4 regions of the Limosilactobacillus sp. genome follow, and region 4 is predicted to be linked to each of the others. Evidence: riboswitches for the same ligand, from Rfam matches in the RefSeq annotation. Region 4 holds a riboswitch; each other region holds the start of a gene.
What was found. Region 4 has a riboswitch for thiamine pyrophosphate ahead of tenA (thiaminase II). Riboswitches for the same ligand answer to the same signal wherever they lie in the genome.
Positions count from the first base shown of each region.

Region 1: linked by a shared signal. The riboswitch ahead of cytX (putative hydroxymethylpyrimidine transporter CytX) and the one ahead of tenA (thiaminase II) in region 4 are both predicted to bind thiamine pyrophosphate.
Region 2: linked by a shared signal. The riboswitch ahead of LKE23_RS05850 (ECF transporter S component) and the one ahead of tenA (thiaminase II) in region 4 are both predicted to bind thiamine pyrophosphate.
Region 3: linked by a shared signal. The riboswitch ahead of thiM (hydroxyethylthiazole kinase) and the one ahead of tenA (thiaminase II) in region 4 are both predicted to bind thiamine pyrophosphate.

Region 1 is NZ_JAKVPE010000001.1:394,786-398,996, forward strand. It holds gene LKE23_RS01870 (helix-turn-helix domain-containing protein) at 1-35, shown strand, start outside; gene cytX (putative hydroxymethylpyrimidine transporter CytX) at 599-1,783, opposite strand; TPP riboswitch at 1,853-1,959, opposite strand; gene LKE23_RS01880 (ATP-binding protein) at 2,143-4,211, shown strand, end outside.
Region 2 is NZ_JAKVPE010000001.1:1,250,257-1,254,467, reverse strand. It holds gene LKE23_RS05855 (ATP-binding cassette domain-containing protein) at 1-1,368, opposite strand, end outside; gene LKE23_RS05850 (ECF transporter S component) at 1,373-1,933, opposite strand; TPP riboswitch at 2,029-2,118, opposite strand; gene LKE23_RS05845 (sulfite exporter TauE/SafE family protein) at 2,236-3,021, shown strand; gene LKE23_RS05840 (TetR/AcrR family transcriptional regulator) at 3,031-3,543, shown strand; gene LKE23_RS05835 (nucleoside hydrolase) at 3,606-4,211, opposite strand, start outside.
Region 3 is NZ_JAKVPE010000001.1:462,257-466,467, reverse strand. It holds gene thiE (thiamine phosphate synthase) at 1-482, opposite strand, end outside; gene thiD (bifunctional hydroxymethylpyrimidine kinase/phosphomethylpyrimidine kinase) at 485-1,294, opposite strand; gene thiM (hydroxyethylthiazole kinase) at 1,287-2,084, opposite strand; TPP riboswitch at 2,180-2,286, opposite strand; partial or broken gene LKE23_RS02220 (patatin-like phospholipase family protein) at 2,339-3,200, opposite strand; gene LKE23_RS02215 (hypothetical protein) at 3,324-4,136, shown strand.
Region 4 is NZ_JAKVPE010000001.1:1,814,005-1,818,215, reverse strand. It holds gene LKE23_RS08535 (cation:proton antiporter) at 1-555, opposite strand, end outside; gene LKE23_RS08530 (ClC family H(+)/Cl(-) exchange transporter) at 679-2,019, shown strand; TPP riboswitch at 2,045-2,136, shown strand; gene tenA (thiaminase II) at 2,184-2,840, shown strand; tRNA gene LKE23_RS08520 (tRNA-Thr) at 2,846-2,918, opposite strand; gene LKE23_RS08515 (aspartate aminotransferase family protein) at 3,018-4,211, opposite strand, start outside.

The DNA.
Region 1 (4,211 bases), 1.4 Mb from region 4:
TTGTTGAATTATTGAAAACAGCTAATAATAAATAGGAATAGATAGGCAGAATTGCAATCTTTTCTAATTTAACAAATTGCTTTTCAAAATTTTGACGAATTGACGGTAAATGATGTCAAAAGGGCTTAAACGATGATCGATGGTTTTTGTGGCAATTGGTCGAATTTTGACAAAAGCGGAAACGCTGCTAATAAATAACGATCGTGACGTCAACTTCTACCTAATTAATGAGAAATAAACGACGGGTGTCCATTTTGTGATCACTGCCGATTTCTCTTATGTTCTTTCCGCGGCGTGTATCGTCATCGAAGACGATCCGAAAATCGTATGCAAAATTACGGTAAAAAAATAGATCCCGTAACCGATTCTTGGGTTACGGGATCTATTTTTATGTCGGAGTCGCGCCCGAGCGAACTGGCTTTCGTAGCGATACTCGCAATGGTGGGTGTCCTCGTTGTAGATGCCGATTATAGGATGCGCCGGCTTTTTTCCACTGCAGAAGGCATCCAATAACGTTAAAATTTGATCTCTGTGTCATTTTTGTGTTTGCTCTGGACCACATTAGGCATTAATCATATAAACAAAAAAGGGCAGGCAGTTAATGATCAGCCGAAGTGCTTGCCCCTGCCTTAACAACAAACCGATGCACCAGCCAGGTCAGCACCATTACCACCAGGATGGTCGGCACGGTGCTGCCACAGGGCAGGTTAAGGTTGATCAGGATCCGGTAGAGGATAAAGCCAACCGCCCAGAGCAGCAGGTTTGGCCAGGAAAATTCTTGGTGCCGATGATCCGCGTGGACAAGAAAGTAATCGGTCAGCTGAACTGCGATCATTGGGGCGAAGACAGAACCAATCAAATAGAGAAAGTTGGAAAAATTATCCATCGGCAGGGTAATTGCGCCGATCACTCCGATGATGGTAGCGACAATAGCAGTTAGGGTGCCCGACCAACTGCTAAAAATCGCCTTGGCGGAAATCCCTGCGGAGTAGGCATCCATGAAGGTGGTAGTGACGGTTGAGAAGACGACGATGATTAAGCCGGCGCTTCCCAGCCCAGCCCGCAGAATAATGGTGGCGATGTTGGTATCCTTGGTTAGCAGGGCCGCGCCAAGGCCAATAAAGGCCATCCAGCAAGAAGTAAGGCCGTAGACAATGGCGCTGACTGCACTGGCGCCAACCGGTTGCTGAGCGGCGGAGGTGTAGTCACTGATCAGCGGGAGCCAGGAAAGGGGCATCGCAATAACCAATTCCATTCCCTGGGCCCATGAAAGCTGACCGCCAGCCGGCAAGACCTGATGATGGGTGAAGATAACGCCACATAGGATGGCCGTCAAAATGACCAGGACCGTAATGGCGACGATGTTAAAGCCTCGCAGGTGCCGAATCCCGATCCGCAACCAGAGAATAATCAGGAGCCCGATTAAAAGTGCCCAGAGCCACTGGCCAAAGTGCCAAATGCCGTTCGCGGCGACGGCACCATCGTAGATCATGATTCCAGTCCAACCGACCAACTGGAGAACATTGAGCAGGGCAAAGAGGTAGGCGCCGTGTCGACCAAACGATAGCTTGGTGGCATTCATGGCGCTGAGCCGTTGCTGCCCACCAATCACGCCCGACAAGAAGAGCAGGAGGCAACCGATCAAATGACCAATCAGGATTACTAAGAGTCCCTGCCACATGCCGAGCGGGGCGAGGTAGGTTCCGGTTAGAATTTCCGCAATCGAAATTCCGGCACCGCACCAGATTAGTCCATTCTCTGTTAAACTTGTTCTTCTTTCCACAGTAAGCACCGTCCTTCTAATATTGTGCTCGGACAGTGTCCCCAAGAAAAAACGACCAGGGAAATTCGCCTGGTCGCCACTTTTGATCCCTTCGCTGGCATTATCCGAATCAGGTTCAATGGGTCGAGACGCGCAGTCTCCTCTCAGCCTGTTTGCAAGCTCCCCGTTATTTATTTCACTTTTAACATAGCAGATCTAAGTAATTTGTCAACCACAGTTAGTCATTGAGATGTTAGCAGCAATTTACTTTAACTAAATTCAAAACTAAAACAATAAAAAAGAACAGCCAAAACTTGAAAAATCGCGCTAAATCAACGAAAATAATGATAAATACACCAGAAAAGTAAAGGATAACATTTATGACTAATGATCCAAGCTTAAATAAAATTCATATCGTTTTCAACGGCCAAGAAACACCACCGATGAAGGTGAGCCAGCTCTTTGATGCCCACCGCTTTAACCGTTTAACTGCGGTCACGGGAGCAGTGACGGCCGATTTCATCAACGATTACCTGAGCAAATTCATTCAAGTCGAGATCGCTCTGAAAACGCCAGTAACTGCTGATGCTAATACTGCTGAGGACGAGATCACCAAAGAAGCGTTAGCCAACGCTCTCTTAGCAATGGCCAATAAGCAGCCGGCTAAGCTTTTCGAAGGCTTGACTAGTGCCAACCAGGCAAACGTGCTGAATGGCCTGTTTAGCGTTGAAATCTCACCGGCGCAGGCCTTGCATTCCCAATTCTACCTGCTCAGCAATTCGGAAACGCACGATACGCGGGTAATCCTCGGGAGCATCAATCTTGATCAGAAAGACTTTGATAAGGGCCAAAATCGCTTTGAGGAAATTCTGGTCTTTGATAGCGATATTCGGCTGTTCCAAAACCTTAGCGAACATTTTAAGAAGGATATTAAACCCGTTCTGCGGCCATATTTCACGGCTAACCTCCTGAAGGCCGCGCAAGCACAGCTGGACGAGGGGGCCAAGGACAAGCAGACCACCACCGGCAATCAGGTGGTGATCCTTGATAACGAGACAACTGATCAGATTGCCGCGGCGGACATGACCGACATCATCAGTCACGACGTTCAACAGCTCTTGGATAAGAAACTGATTCCAGAAGCGACCACGCTTGCGATGCGTGAGGTGACAACCAACCGTTCGCAGACAAAGGAAGCAATTGAGCGGGACGTCAAGCAGCATGACACGATCTACACCCTGCAGAAGGGGTCGGTTTCACCACGGGCAGCCAAGCCAAAGATCAAGACTCGTGAAAAAATCTACCAGCAGGTTCAGCAGGCCCTGATCAGTGGCATGACGCCACAGCAGCGCAAGGCTGAAAAGAAATACACGACCTTCCTTTACGATCGACCAATGGAGCGGAACCTATTGGCCAATAATAGTGGCCTTTACGTGCCGAACGATGCCGGAACCCACCCAATTCCCTTTGGCAAGCTAGCAACAATCAGCCAGATTCGCGATGGCCTGAAGAGCATCAATGCCGTCTTGGATGGCTACCGGAAGTACGTGGTAGACTACGACGACGATTACGGGAAACGATTCTACGAAGCAATCCTTTACGCCTTTACCGCACCCTTCCTGTGGGAAATTCGTCAGAAGGCCAGCCTGAACCCCGAGGACGGGAATGATGTGCCGAACTTCCTGGTGTTGGGAGCAACGGCCGGTTCCGGGAAGTCAACACTTTTGCGGATCATTAATCAGCTGACTTGGAACACCGACCGCTCACTGATCGACTTTGGGACGATTTACCCAAGTGATACCGCCCAAAAGAAAACCAAGACGGTCGAAGCTATTGAGCACTACATGAAGCAGGGAAGCTCCTATCCGGTTCTGCTGGATGAGATTGAACCGTACTTCTTCCAGCAGGATCAGTACAGTCGGCACCTGGTAGTGGATACGATGAACGAGTTGATCAACAATCCCCACCCAATCGCACCCTTAATTGGGACGACCAACTACGATTCCGGATTTACGATGCTTCGTGAAACCGCACGACGAACCTACTACCTGCAGATGGATAAGGTGATCGACGACCGGCAAAAGGGCGAGGCTAACAAGTACATCTACAACGTTCGCCAGACCCTCAACAACACGCTCTTCAAGGACTTCGTAATGCGGATGGCTAACCTGCTTGAGGACGATGAGACCCCATGGCGGGACTTCAACACCGCTAACGGCCAGCTTGACTTCCTGTCAAACACCCGGCAGATCTTCCGGGACTACTACAAGATGGCCGGAATGGAAGTGCCAGCCTACTTTGCGGATCAGATCTGCGATGACTTCCAGGAGAGCTCCCGGAATAGCTGGGCGAAATTGTATGTCACCCAGGCCGACGACTTCAAGTATCGCGAGGCCGACGACAGTCTCTTGTTTGACATCTCCAAGCTCAATACCTTTAACGGTTTCTC
Region 2 (4,211 bases), 560 kb from region 4:
GTCAGCCAGGTGCAGGTGGTAGTCAACCAGGCGGTCGAGTCCGGCCAGCTGGTGACTGATGATGACGATTGTTTGTGGCAGGGCCCGCTGGCAACGCTTGATCAGGTCAATCACGACCGCAAGCGATTTTCGATCAAGCCCGGCGAAGGGTTCGTCCAGGAGCAGAACCGGGTGGCCGATCATCAGCATTACCAGGAGCTGAAGCTTTTTGCGCTGGCCCCCGCTGAGGGAGTAGACGACCCGGTTTTCCATTCCCGCCAGGCCAAAATCTTCCAGGATCGCTTGCAGGTGGTCATTGGTTAGGACCGGCTGCCGCTGGTGCTTGGCGCTGAGATCCAGTTCTTCAGCCACCGTGACGTTGAGGAACTGGTCGTTGGCCTGCTGAAAGACCATCCCAACCTGCTGGTGATATTTCCCGGGTGATAATTTGGCAATATCGGTTTCCCGGTAGGAAATGTTTCCCCGATAAGAGATCAGGCGGGTCAGGGCCTTGAAGAGGGTCGACTTGCCCACCCCGTTGGCTCCGGTCAGCAGGGTAATCTTGTTTTCGACGATCGGCAGGCTGGCGTCCTTGATCAGTCGGCTGTCACCCCGTTCGATAGTCAAACCGTCCAGTCGCATAATCGCCGGTGTCGTAGAATCGGGAACGGCCGTGTGCAGCGGTTCCTGGCTGGCGTTGTCGGCCTGGGCAATCAAGGCCCGTCCCTGGTCGGGGCTGATCAATTGAACCTGGTGGTCGTTAAAGCGGTAGACCCGCGGATCCAATCTGGAATAACCATGGCAGTCGTGGTCGGTGACGATCAGGGTGTGGCCGGAATGCTTCTGCCATTTGGCTAGCTGGGCGATCAAAAAACGGCGGTTGGCCTCGTCGATGCTGGCGAAGGGTTCGTCCAGCAGGAGGATTTCCGGGCGCATGACCAGAACCACGGCCAGGGCAACCCGTTGCTGCTGGCCACCGGACAGGGTCGCAATTTTGCGGTCGAGGAAATCCGTCACCTGGCAAAACGCGGCCGCCTGCTGGATTCGTTCCGCCATCTTTTCTGCGGGAACCTGGCAGTTCTCAAGGGTGAATTCCATCTCGTGTTGGGGCGTGTCCATGGCAAACTGCATGGCCGGATCCTGAAAGAGCATTCCGATCCGGGGACGGTGGCCGCTATCCGTGGGGACAACGACCCGCCCGCTGGTTACTTCGCCCCCGTATTTCGGCAACAGGCCGGCAATGATTTTCAAGAGGGTCGACTTACCGCAGCCGGAGGGACCGACGACGAGCGCGCTCTGGCCCAGCGGAAATTCAACATCAACCTGGTCAAGGATTGGCTGCTGGTGTTCAAAACGAAAGGTCAGCCGGTCGGTTTGAATAGCGTTCATTGGCTTACTCCTTAATGACGTGGGCCCGGTTGAGCATGTTGATGATCAGCTTGTTGAGGACGCCACTGAAGAAGAAGATCGACAGGAAGCGTACCACAAACATCACAATCAGCATGTGGCCGGCGAAGTGGCTGTAGCCGTTCCGGAACCAGTCCCAGCCGAAGGTGATCAGGGTCGTCGAAAGCGAAACCGTCAGGACGGTCAGCCAGTTATAAAGCTTGTAGAGGGTGACGGTAAAGCCCAGTTCGGTGGCGACCCCTTGGACGGCCCCGGAGATCAGGTTGGAAGCTCCCCACTGGTCACCGAGAAACATTTCGACGGCCGCTCCGAGAAACTCGCCAAGAAAGGACGAGCCGGGCAGGCGGAACATGAAACCGGCGAGGGGACCGGCCATGCACCAGATTCCCATGGTGATGTCGTTAGCCATCGGGCCGTAGCCGATTGGCGTCAGCAGCAATGTCAGCCCGTTGTAGACGAAGCTGGCCGCGTAGTAGATGACCCCGAAGATGATCCCGATCAGGGCCAGCAGAATGATATCGCGTAGGTGAAAACTTCTTTTGTGCATCAGAAAGACTCCTTAAAGTGAGATTTAGATTAAGGCGGTCAACGGGTAAGAAAAAGGCCCCACAATGCAGTCATTGTGGGGCAGAATTGTTTCTCTTATTATTTACCGAATCTCCCTCCGCTGGTATTGTCCAGTTCAGGTTCAATGGGTATTATCTCAGCCATCCGGCACCCCAGACATCGTATTAATCTCACTACTTATGATACATAACTTGGGGATAAAGTTCAAATTAGAGAAAGAGGTGCAGGACTGGGTGACAGCGTCTATAATAGTTGGTGTCAATAAATTTGTGAGGTTGTAGAATGTCTGGATTAACTTTTTTTGCTTTATTGGTTGTTGTCGGCATCTGTGCCGGGATCACGAGCGCGGCCGCGGGACTAGCATCGTTAATATCATACCCCTCGCTGCTGGCGTTGGGCTTGCCACCGGTGATTGCAAACGTGACCAGTAGCTATTCGACGGTGGCCAGTGGGTACAGCTCGGTCTTCGCCTCGGCCCGGGAGCTCCGTCACAACCGCAAGCAGATGTGGCTGATGATCCCGGTCGTTCTGGTAGGGTCAATGATCGGGGCCGTTCTCCTCTTCACCCTGCCGAGCAAGTACTTTAAGGAACTGGTACCCTTCTGTATCGGGGCCGCGGGGATCGTCCTGCTCTTTCCCCACCGGCCACGCCAGGCTCGCCCCGAACTGGTTCAAAACAGTCGGGCATTCGGTCGGTCCCGCCTGCACCGGGCGCTGGCCTGGGTCGGGATCTTTTTGGTCGGCCTCTACGCCGGCTACTTTAACTCGGGTGCCGGAGTGATGATGCTGACGCTCTTGACCGTTGTCAACAGTCAGCAGTCCTTTGCCATCAATAACGCCCTGAAGAACGTGACCATGACGGCCACCAACACGATGGCCGCCATCATCTTCTTCTTGGAGGCGGGAATCCACTGGAACTACGTGATCCCGCTTTTCCTGGGAAACATCCTCGGCGGAATCCTCGGGCCGATCATTGTCCGGCACCTCCCCGGCCGTTTGATGCAAATCATCGTTGGGATCGGGGCCTTGGTGCTGGCCGTCTCCCTGGTAATTAGAAACATGATGTGAGGAATGCCAATGCCAAGTCGAACCTTTACCAACCTCAAGGACGCTAAAAAGCAGCGGATTCGGACCGCCCTATTAAATGAATTCAGCCAGCACAGCCTGGCGACGGCCGAGGTGGCCCGGATCATCAAGGATGCCCAGATTTCGCGCGGCGCCTTCTATAAGTATTTTGCGGATCTGACGGATGCCTACCTCTACCTCCTGCAAGAAGTCCTGGTGGCGATTCACGTTCCCCTGGGCCAGGCGGGGCAGCACTTTGCCGCGCTGGACTACTACCAAATGGTCGCTGAGTTCGTCGACCGGGTTCACCAGGGACCCTACTACCAATTTGTTCGTAACCATTTCCTGACCAACGAGGGGATGCTGCCGCAGGAAAACGGGACGCAGCTGGAGCCGCAGACCGACACGCAATGGGCGGTGATGACCCTGTGCCACGCCACCATCAAGGAATGCCTGCTGGTGCCGGACGACCGCGACCAAGCCTTGGCGCGGCTCAAGAGAATGCTGGAGAAGATTACGGAATAACAAAAGGGATGAAGTCATTGGCGGCTTCATCCCTTTTGGTTAGAAGTGTTTATTTTTGTGGACTAGTGTTCCTTGAACAGGTTGGTCAGCAGGTCCATGAAGACGTTTAAGTAACGTTCCTTATCCACGTTGATGGCAACCTTAACGTTTGGATTTGGATCGTTCAACTTGGCGTTGTCACCAATGATCCGTGCGTAGTAAGGACCTTCCTCGTAGACACACTTAACGAAGAGGCTCAGCGTGGTAACGAAGGATGGGTCGATCCCGACACCAACGGCCAGTGGATCGTGAATGGCACAACCGTTCTTGTCGATGTCGAGGTTGTAGTAGGCGTCGATGTAGAAGTCGGTGATGTCGGCGTAGGCCTTCCCAGCCTTGGTGCCGAGTTCACGCCACTTAGCGGTTTCCTTCTTGGTCAGCAGGGTCCGCAGAGTAACGTCCAGGCCCACCATCGTCAGTGGCAGGTCGGAGGTCAGGACTTCGTTGCAGGCCTTTGGATCCTGGTGGATGTTGGCTTCGGCAACGGGGCTGACGTTCCCTTCAACGGTCAGGGCACCACCCATGAAGGTGACGTTGCCGATCAGGTGGGCAATTTCAGGATCCTTCTTGAGGGCAGCGGCCAGGGTTGTCATCGGACCAGTTGGGATGATGATCAGGTCCTTGCCGTA
Region 3 (4,211 bases), 1.4 Mb from region 4:
AGTTGCCGAAGTTTGTTGCAGCCCAGTGCCGGGTCGGCATCGTCCTTGGAACTGGTTGGGAAGACCGGGCCGGCACCGATATAATCAACAGCGGTCAGCTGGTTGGCCTTGGCAATTTCGGGCAAGGTGTTGCAGGAGTAGCCGATCATCAGCTGACCCGCCGCTCGCTGGATGACGGTTTCAATCCGCTGGTCCTTTTGACCGACGTGGACCCCATCCGCTCCCACCTGCAGTGCCAGCTCCTCGTCGTCATCGATGAAGTAGGGAATTTGGTAGTGGCGGGTCAGCTCACGCAGTTGCTGGGCCATCTGTAATTTTTCCGAGTTGCTAAGCCGTGAAGCCCCCTTTTCGCGGTACTGGAAGGCTGTAATTCCTGCCTGCATGGCCAGCTCAACCTTCTGTAGGAATTCCTGTGAATCGTTGTGGGTGTCCTGGGTTCCGCCGACCAGGTAGGCCCGCAGCATTGTTGGCTTGAATTGCATGATTAGTCCTCCTTGATCTGCGCCCAGTGGTTCAGCGGACCGTGACCGTGGCCGACATTGATACCATCGCGAATGGTGGCCTCGACATAAGCCTTTCCGGTCCGAATGGCTTCCTCCATCGTGTGGCCCTTAGCCAGCTCGGCGGTGATGCAGGCGGAAATGGTGTCCCCAGTTCCGTGAGTGTTATGGGTGGCAACCCGCGGCGAGGTCATCCAGAAGTTTTCACCGTTTTCGAGGAGAACAAAGTCGTTGGCGGCGTTGGCATCGTGGAAGTGACCACCCTTGACGAGGACGTTCTTGGCGCCCAGGGACTGGAGCTTCTTGCCGGCAGTGACCATTTCATCTTCCGTCTCGATCTTCATCCCCGTCAGCTCCTCGGCTTCCGGCAGGTTGGGCGTAACCAGGTCGGCGAGCGGCAGGAGCTCATCCCGGACGACCGCGATGGCGTCATCGCTGAGCAGCTTAGCCCCGCCCTTGGCAATCATGACCGGATCAACGGTCAGGGGCCCAAAATCGTACTTCTTCAGATTGGCCACCACCGCCTTGACCCGCGGGACGTCGGCCAGCATTCCCGTCTTGCAGGCCCGGATGTTCAGGTCGGCCGCCAGGGAGGCAAACTGTTCGTCGATCATTTTCGGCGGCATCGGGAAGGCATCCTGGACGCCGAGCGTATTTTGCGCGGTCACGGCTACCACCACCATGGTTGCGAAGACATGGCGCATCTGCATTGTTTTGAAATCGGCCGCGATCCCGGCGCCACCGCCGCTATCGGTACCGGCAATTGTCAAAGCTTGTGGAAAATCATTAGTCATTGTTTTTATTCATCCTTTCTACGACGCCCTCTTGCACGCTTGTGCTGGTGAGCTGACATAATTCATCGAAAAACCGACTTTGCCACTGCCCGAGCCCCCGGACATCCCTTGCCGCCTGAACGCCAGCAAAGGCAAAGGTCTGGCAGGCGAGACTGCACGTTGGCAGCGGCGCTTCTCCTAGCGCTAGGTAGGCCGCCAGGGTACTGGACAGCATGTCCCCGCTGCCAACGTTCAGTGCCAAATATTGATCACCCAGCGGGTTGGTAAAGACGTCCTGGCCGTCGGTGACGAAGTCGGTGGGCCCGGACAGCGCAACGAGGGAGTGGTACTGGTGGGCACACTGTTGGGCGATGGTGGCTAGGTCCATGCTGCCCTGACCGGCGTCGATGCCGTGGGCTTGCCATTTGGCCCCGGTCAAGGCCGCAATTTCACCCGCGTTTCCCCGGATGACCGTAAAGTGGTAGTCCGCCAAAAGCTGGTGGGCAATTTTAAGACGATAGGGAACGCTGCCGACGGCGACCGGGTCGAGGACAACGGGCAGCCGGTTGGCGTTGGCGTCCAGAACCGCCCGAATTTGTTTCAGCTGGGCTTCGGTAATCGTTCCGAGGTTGATGGTAATCGCGTTGGCCAGTTGGACCATTGCCGCGGCCTCGGCAGGCTCCTTGGACATGATTGGTGAAGCGCCGATTGCACTCAGCCCGTCTGCCACCTTATCAATGGTGACGCTGTTGGCCACCGTCAGGACGACTGGATTGGCTTGCCGTAAACGATCAATTAATGCGTATGGCAAATTATTACAATTCAAAATATTCACTCCTTCCGGGCACACTTTGGGCACATTATTAGAAAATCCCCACCAGACTTACGTTGGTCTGATGGGGATTATTTCTTTCGTCCGCATTTCCCTCCGCAAGTACTGGCTTGACAGGTTCATAGGATCCACGCTTTTGAGCGCATCTCAGTCCGGCAGACGGACACTCCTAATGCAAAATGTTTATTTATTTTCTAACTATCATTCAGTATAGCACTTTTCGCGGGAAAAGGTTACCGCTCCAAGTATTTAATCATTTGCGGCAGGATCATGCCGGCCTCGTGCTGGCCGGTTTCGTACAGCTGACGTAATTTTTTAACGTTTCCCTCAATCCGGCTAACCCTGACTGGCTGTTGGGGAGCGATGGTGAAGAGCTTTTTCTCCCTGGTCAGTCGGTTGATTTCCTCGACCTGTTGATTGTAGACGGTTGGCCGATTAATGGCGGCTCGGACGAAGAGTGGGTAGTCCCGGCCGTAGTAACGCTCGTAAAGGCTGGCAAGGGTGCGGCTGGTTGGCTCCTTACGGTAGGTGATGTCCCGGGTCCGGATGACCACGATCTTATCGTAGCCCTGCTGCTGGGCCAGGTCGTAAGGAATGGAGTCAGCCACCCCGCCGTCCAGGCACAGGCCCTTGCTCGTCCGCTGCGGCTTCGCGATGATCGGCATCGACGAAGAAGCCTTGAGGGCCCGGGTGAGGTCTTCGCCGACCGGGTTGGTAAAGCTTGACGGCCTTGCCGGTGACCATGCTGGTGGCAACGGCGGTAAAGTTAGAAGCCGAACGCTCGTAGGCCCGTTCGTTAAAGTTTTCCCAGCGCCAACCATGATCCTCGAATAGGTAGTCGAGGTTGATGATCGTTTGGCGGTGAAGGAGGTGCGAGAATGAAATGTAGTCGCGATCGTGGCGATGATTGATGTTGATCATCGCTGCCCGGCCGTACTGCTTGGAGACAAAGTTCGCCCCGCACAGCGATCCGGCCGAAACGCCGATGACGTTGTCAAACTCGATGTGGTGGGCTAAAAAAGTATCCACGACCCCAGCCGTGTACTGACCACGAAAGGCGCCACCCTCCAAGACCAAAGCTGCATTGTATAGCATTCACTCCACGCTCCCTTAAATTTTGTGTTACCCAAAATTATACAACACCCGCAGCGGGGAATGTCAACGGGATTGCACTAGTTGGGTGGATCGTCGATAATAGAGATAAGGGAGGGATGACCAATGATCAATGATAAACTGACGGATCAGCAGCGGGTTCAACTGGCCCAGCTCGAATACCATGACTGGCAGGTGGGAGAAACGGTCCAAGTGGATGGGCTCATCATTGGCCAGGTCGGCCAACTGATACAGACGGAGAATGGCTTTCGCGCCACCGTGGTCATTAGTGGTCCCCATGAAGTCACCGTCCTTCTGCGTGGCTCGTCCGGGATTCGCAAGGGTGACCCGACCACCTGGACGAACGAATGGCTGCGGGTAAACCTGCCGATTGGCGGGGCCATTTTGAATCAGGTGCCGACCATCCCCCAGGAGATGTGGACCGCCGCCCAACAATTTAATAAGCTGCTCCACCAGCACCCCACCTGCCGCTTTTATGTCTATGGTCATTCCCTCGGCTCGATCAACGGCCAATTTGCCCTGGCAAACTGTGCTGCACCCGACCAGGTGGCGGGGGCCTGGCTCTATGAAGGCCCCAATCTCTACTGGCTGCTTGGCGATTCTCAGCGCCAGATAGCCCTGGACCTGCGCTGTCAGATCTTTAACTACATTGACCCCCGGGACGTCGTGGCGCTTGGCTACCTTGATGACCAGCACACGATTGGCCTCCTGCGGGTGGTCGACTCGCTTTTGATGGCACCGATCAGTCAGCACATGTGGGGTGGCTACCGTTTCGATAGCCGTGGCAAATTGCAGCTGGCGGATTCCTGGGGACCGCACCGCCGCGCCCAGCTCGATCAACAGGTGATCGATCGGGTCCAGCGCCTGCAGCGCTATCGCTCATTGCTGAATCAAGAATTGGATGAACAATTTCTATAATCAAAAAGGCGGTGGGACAGAACTCGCTTGCGAGTTCGTCTTCCCACCCCCGCGAGGCTGGCTAGGCATCTACCG
Region 4 (4,211 bases):
AAGGAGGGCCATCCCCAACGGCATGCTGGTGTGGCCACCCTTGCTGCCGTTGATCATGCTGATCATGATGCTCAGCATGATGACGCCGATGATGTCATCGGCCACGGCGGCCCCGAGGATGGTCGCCCCCTCGCGACTATCCAGGCGTTTGAACTCCCGCAGGACCGCCACGGAGATGCTGACCGAGGTGGCCGAGAAGATCACCCCAATGAAGAGGGCCTCCAGCTTGGTGAAGCCAAAGAGGTAGCTGGTGCCACCCATCACCAGCACCGGCACGATGACCCCGATCACGGCAACGATCACGGCCGGCCGCAGGTATTTTTTCAAAAGCGACAGGTCACTCTCGAGTCCGGCGATGAACATTAGGATGACGACCCCAATCTCCTGAAACTCGTTCATCATGCTGTCTAAGTGGACCCAATTCAGCAGCGCCGGGCCCACGATAATTCCCACCAGGATCTGACCGATCACCTCGGGGATTTCGACCCGGCGGCAAAAGTTGGCCACGATTTGGGTTGCCAGCAACAGTCCGGCGAGCTCCGCAATAAACTCCATGAAATTCCTCCAATATTTGGTTCGCGTACACAAAAAACTAAGATTGTCCTAATTTTACCATAGCTAGGGCCCGGGCTAAAATGCTATGATCAAGGCGTAACTTTGTTTTAAGGAGGCCTGGTTTTGGCTACTAACCAGCACAGCATCAAACGATCCCGCGACGTTTTGAGAACCGCACCCGTCACCTCATTCTTCAGTGAGGTTGTCAGTGGCATCGTGGTCGGGGCAATCACTGGCCTGATCGTCAGTGTCTTTCGGTGGATCATCGACCACGCAATGAAGGCCCTGATGGTCATCTATCCTCAGATGGCCCAGCATCCCCTCTACCTGATCCCATACGTCATCCTTACGCTGGGGATCGTTTGGCTGCTCAACAACGTCATGCAGGCGGAGCCAATTGATCTGGTCGGTTCCGGGGTTCCCCAGATTCAGGAGATCCTCCACGGACAGCACCGGATGAATGCCCAGGACGTTCTGTGGCGACGCTTCGTTGGTGGCCTCCTGGCAATCTGTCCCGGGCTCTTCCTCGGTCGCGAGGGTCCCTGCATTCAGATGGGCGCCTGTGTCGGCCAAATTCTCGGTGAGCGCTTCCGGCTGAGTGCTCAACAGAAGCGCTTTTTGATGGAGAGCGGCATCGCGGCCGGCTTATCGGCGGCCTTCTCTGCACCCCTGGCCGGCGTGATCTTCCTGGTGGAGGAAATCACCTTTAAGTTTCAGCCGCGTAAGTGCATGGCCGCCCTCGCCGCGGCCATCAGCGCCGACCTAGTGACGGTGGCTTTCTTCGGCGTCCACCCTTGCCTCTACCTGCCGCTGCAAGCCGACTTGCCAGCGTCTGCTTACAGCTGGCTGATCCTGGTCGGAGTCGTCATCGGGGTGCTGGCGTTTGGCTACCAGTACACCCTGCTCAACCTGCACTGGTGGTTTAGCAAGCTGCCCCTGCCCCAGAAATACCACAAGGCGATCCCGCTCCTGCTGGTCATCCCGATCGGCCTGTGGAATGCCCGGGTACTCGGCGGCAGTCACGGCTTCATCCTCTACCTCACCAAGCTGCCCGCCAGCGTTCCCCTGAGCAGCCTGCTCATTATCTTTCTTGTCTTCCTCGCACTGCGCTTTGTTTTCTCAATGATTAGCTACGGGTCCACCGTACCGGGCGGGATCTTCATGCCCCTGCTGGTTCTCGGTGCCTTGATCGGTGGAATCATCGGCATCGTCATGATCAACCATCACCTGATTCCGGCCACCTGCTTTTTGAACCTGATCGTCATCACGATGGCCGCCTACTTCGGCGCGGTTGAGGGGACCCCCTTCACCGCCCTGACGCTTTTAACGGAGATGGTGGGCTCGGTCGAACAAATCCTGCCGATGGTCCTGCTCACCTTCATCGCCTACCTGACCTGCAACGTGCTGGGCGGACGGCCAATCCATGCGGCCCTGCGTGAGGAAATGGTCTTTGAAGGGGCTTAGTTTAGGACTATAATGAAATTAACTGATAATTCACTAGGGGTGCCTTTTTGGCTGAGATTATACCCTTGAACCTGAACAGGATAATTCCTGCGCGAGGAAACGTGTCTGAAATAGATCTAAAGGCTCCCTTTGTTTTATCACGAAAACGAAAGGAGCCCTTTTATATGGTTAAATTTTCAGAACAGGTCCACCACGACACTAAGGAGCTGTGGCAAAAAAGCTTCGACCATCCCTTCATCAGGGAAATGGTCACCGGTGAGCTGCCAGAAGACAAGTTTAAGTTCTACGTAATCCAGGACTACCACTATCTCAAGGTCTTCGATCAGCTGCACCTGAAGCTCGCCCAGCTCTTGCCTGGCCCCCAACGCCAGGTCGTCAAGGACTACGTGCAGAATCTGACCGTCGACGAGCTCGAGGCCCGCAACCACACCTTCCAAAAGCTCGGCATCAGTCAGGACGAGTGGGCGCAGACCCCGCTGGCCCCGGCAAACTATAACTACCTCAACCACATGCGCCATAGCCTGGCAACCTCGCCCGCCGTGGGCCTGGCCTCGTTTCTCCCCTGCCCCTGGCTGTACGTCGAGCTGGCGACCCATTGGCAGCACGCCACCAGCCCGGTTGAAGTCTACGATGACTTTTTCCAAACCTATGAGGAGGCGGCCCATGACAAGAGTACGGTCCCGATGATTGAGCTGATGGACCAGCTGGCCGCCCAGGCTGACCCGGCAGAGAAAACAGCGATGGCGCAGGCATTTGTCCGCAGTTCGTACTATGAGCTGCAATTTTGGCAAATGGCCTACGCCAATCAACAGTGGAAATAGTTAAAAGCCGTCTGGCAGAGTTGAACTGCCGTGTCACCCTTACCATGGATGTGCTCTACCTATCTGAGCTAAGACGGCGTTTAAAGTATAACCGAAAGGCGCCATCCAAGGCAAATTGCAAAAATAGCACCCGATAAATCTGCAGGTTTATCGGGTGCTATTTGCTTAATTTCTCTCTTACCAACCTAACTCGTCGGCGTTCTGCGGCAGCGACAGCTTCCCCGCTGCCAGCTCGCTGAAGGCCTGGTCGATCATGGCAAAGGCCTGGTCCAACTGCTCTTCGGTGATGACCAATGGTGGCTGGAAGCGCAGGATGTTGCCCCGCAGGCTAATGATAATGGCACCGAGCTCAAAGATTCGGTACATCAGCTTGGTGGTGGCCTCTACGTCACCCTTGCCGGTAGCTGGATCAACGATGTCAATTCCGCCGTCAAGGCCGTACATCCGCACGCCCCCGATGAAGTCAAACTTGGCCTTCTCCTGGTTGAAGAAGTCCGCGGCCTTCTTGCCCAACCGGGTTGAACGTTCCAGCAGGTGCTCGTCTTGGATAACGTCCAAAGTGGCGTTGGCGGCCGCTGTCGTGACCGGGTTCCCGGCCGTCGTGTAGACGTTGGCGGCGGATCCGAGGGACTCCATGATTTCCTTGCGGCCGATAATTGCGCTGAGCGGCATCCCGGAAGCCAGGGACTTGCCGACGGACATCAAGTCTGGTTCGATCCCCGAGAAGTTCTGGATGGACCACCATTTTCCGGTCCGCCCCATTCCCTGGTTAACCTCGTCGATGGCGAAGAGGATGCCGTGCTCCTTGGCGAAATCATAGATTTTCTGCATGTATGCCGGTGGCGTCTTGACGATCCCGCCGTCGCCCTGGATCGGCTCGATGATGATCGCCGCCGTTTCCTCGGCCGGCAGATAGGTTTCAAACGGCTGCTTGAAGGCCTTAAACATCCGGTCGACGAACTGGTCCTCGGTTTCGTCCGGTAACCGGTCCCACGGCGACGGGAACGGCACCTTGACCACGTCCGGCAAGAGCGGTGACATCTTGCGACTCATGTTTAAGGTGACGGACGAAAGGGTCATGGAACCATAGGTGGAGCCGTGGTAGGCCCCAGTGAAGGAGACCATGTACGGCCGCCCAGTGTAGGCCCGGGCAAATTTGATGATGGCGTCGTTGGCGTCGGAGCCCGAGTTTCCCCAGGCGATTTCAACCGGGCCAGACATTGGTGCCAATTCTGCTAAACGTGGTGCCAGCCGGGCTGCCTGAGAGTTGGCAAAGTAGGCCGGCGTGTACTGGATAATCTTGGCCGCCTGGTCGGCAATCGCCTTGACAATCCGTGGGTGGGCGTGACCGGTGTTGGTCGAACTGGCGCT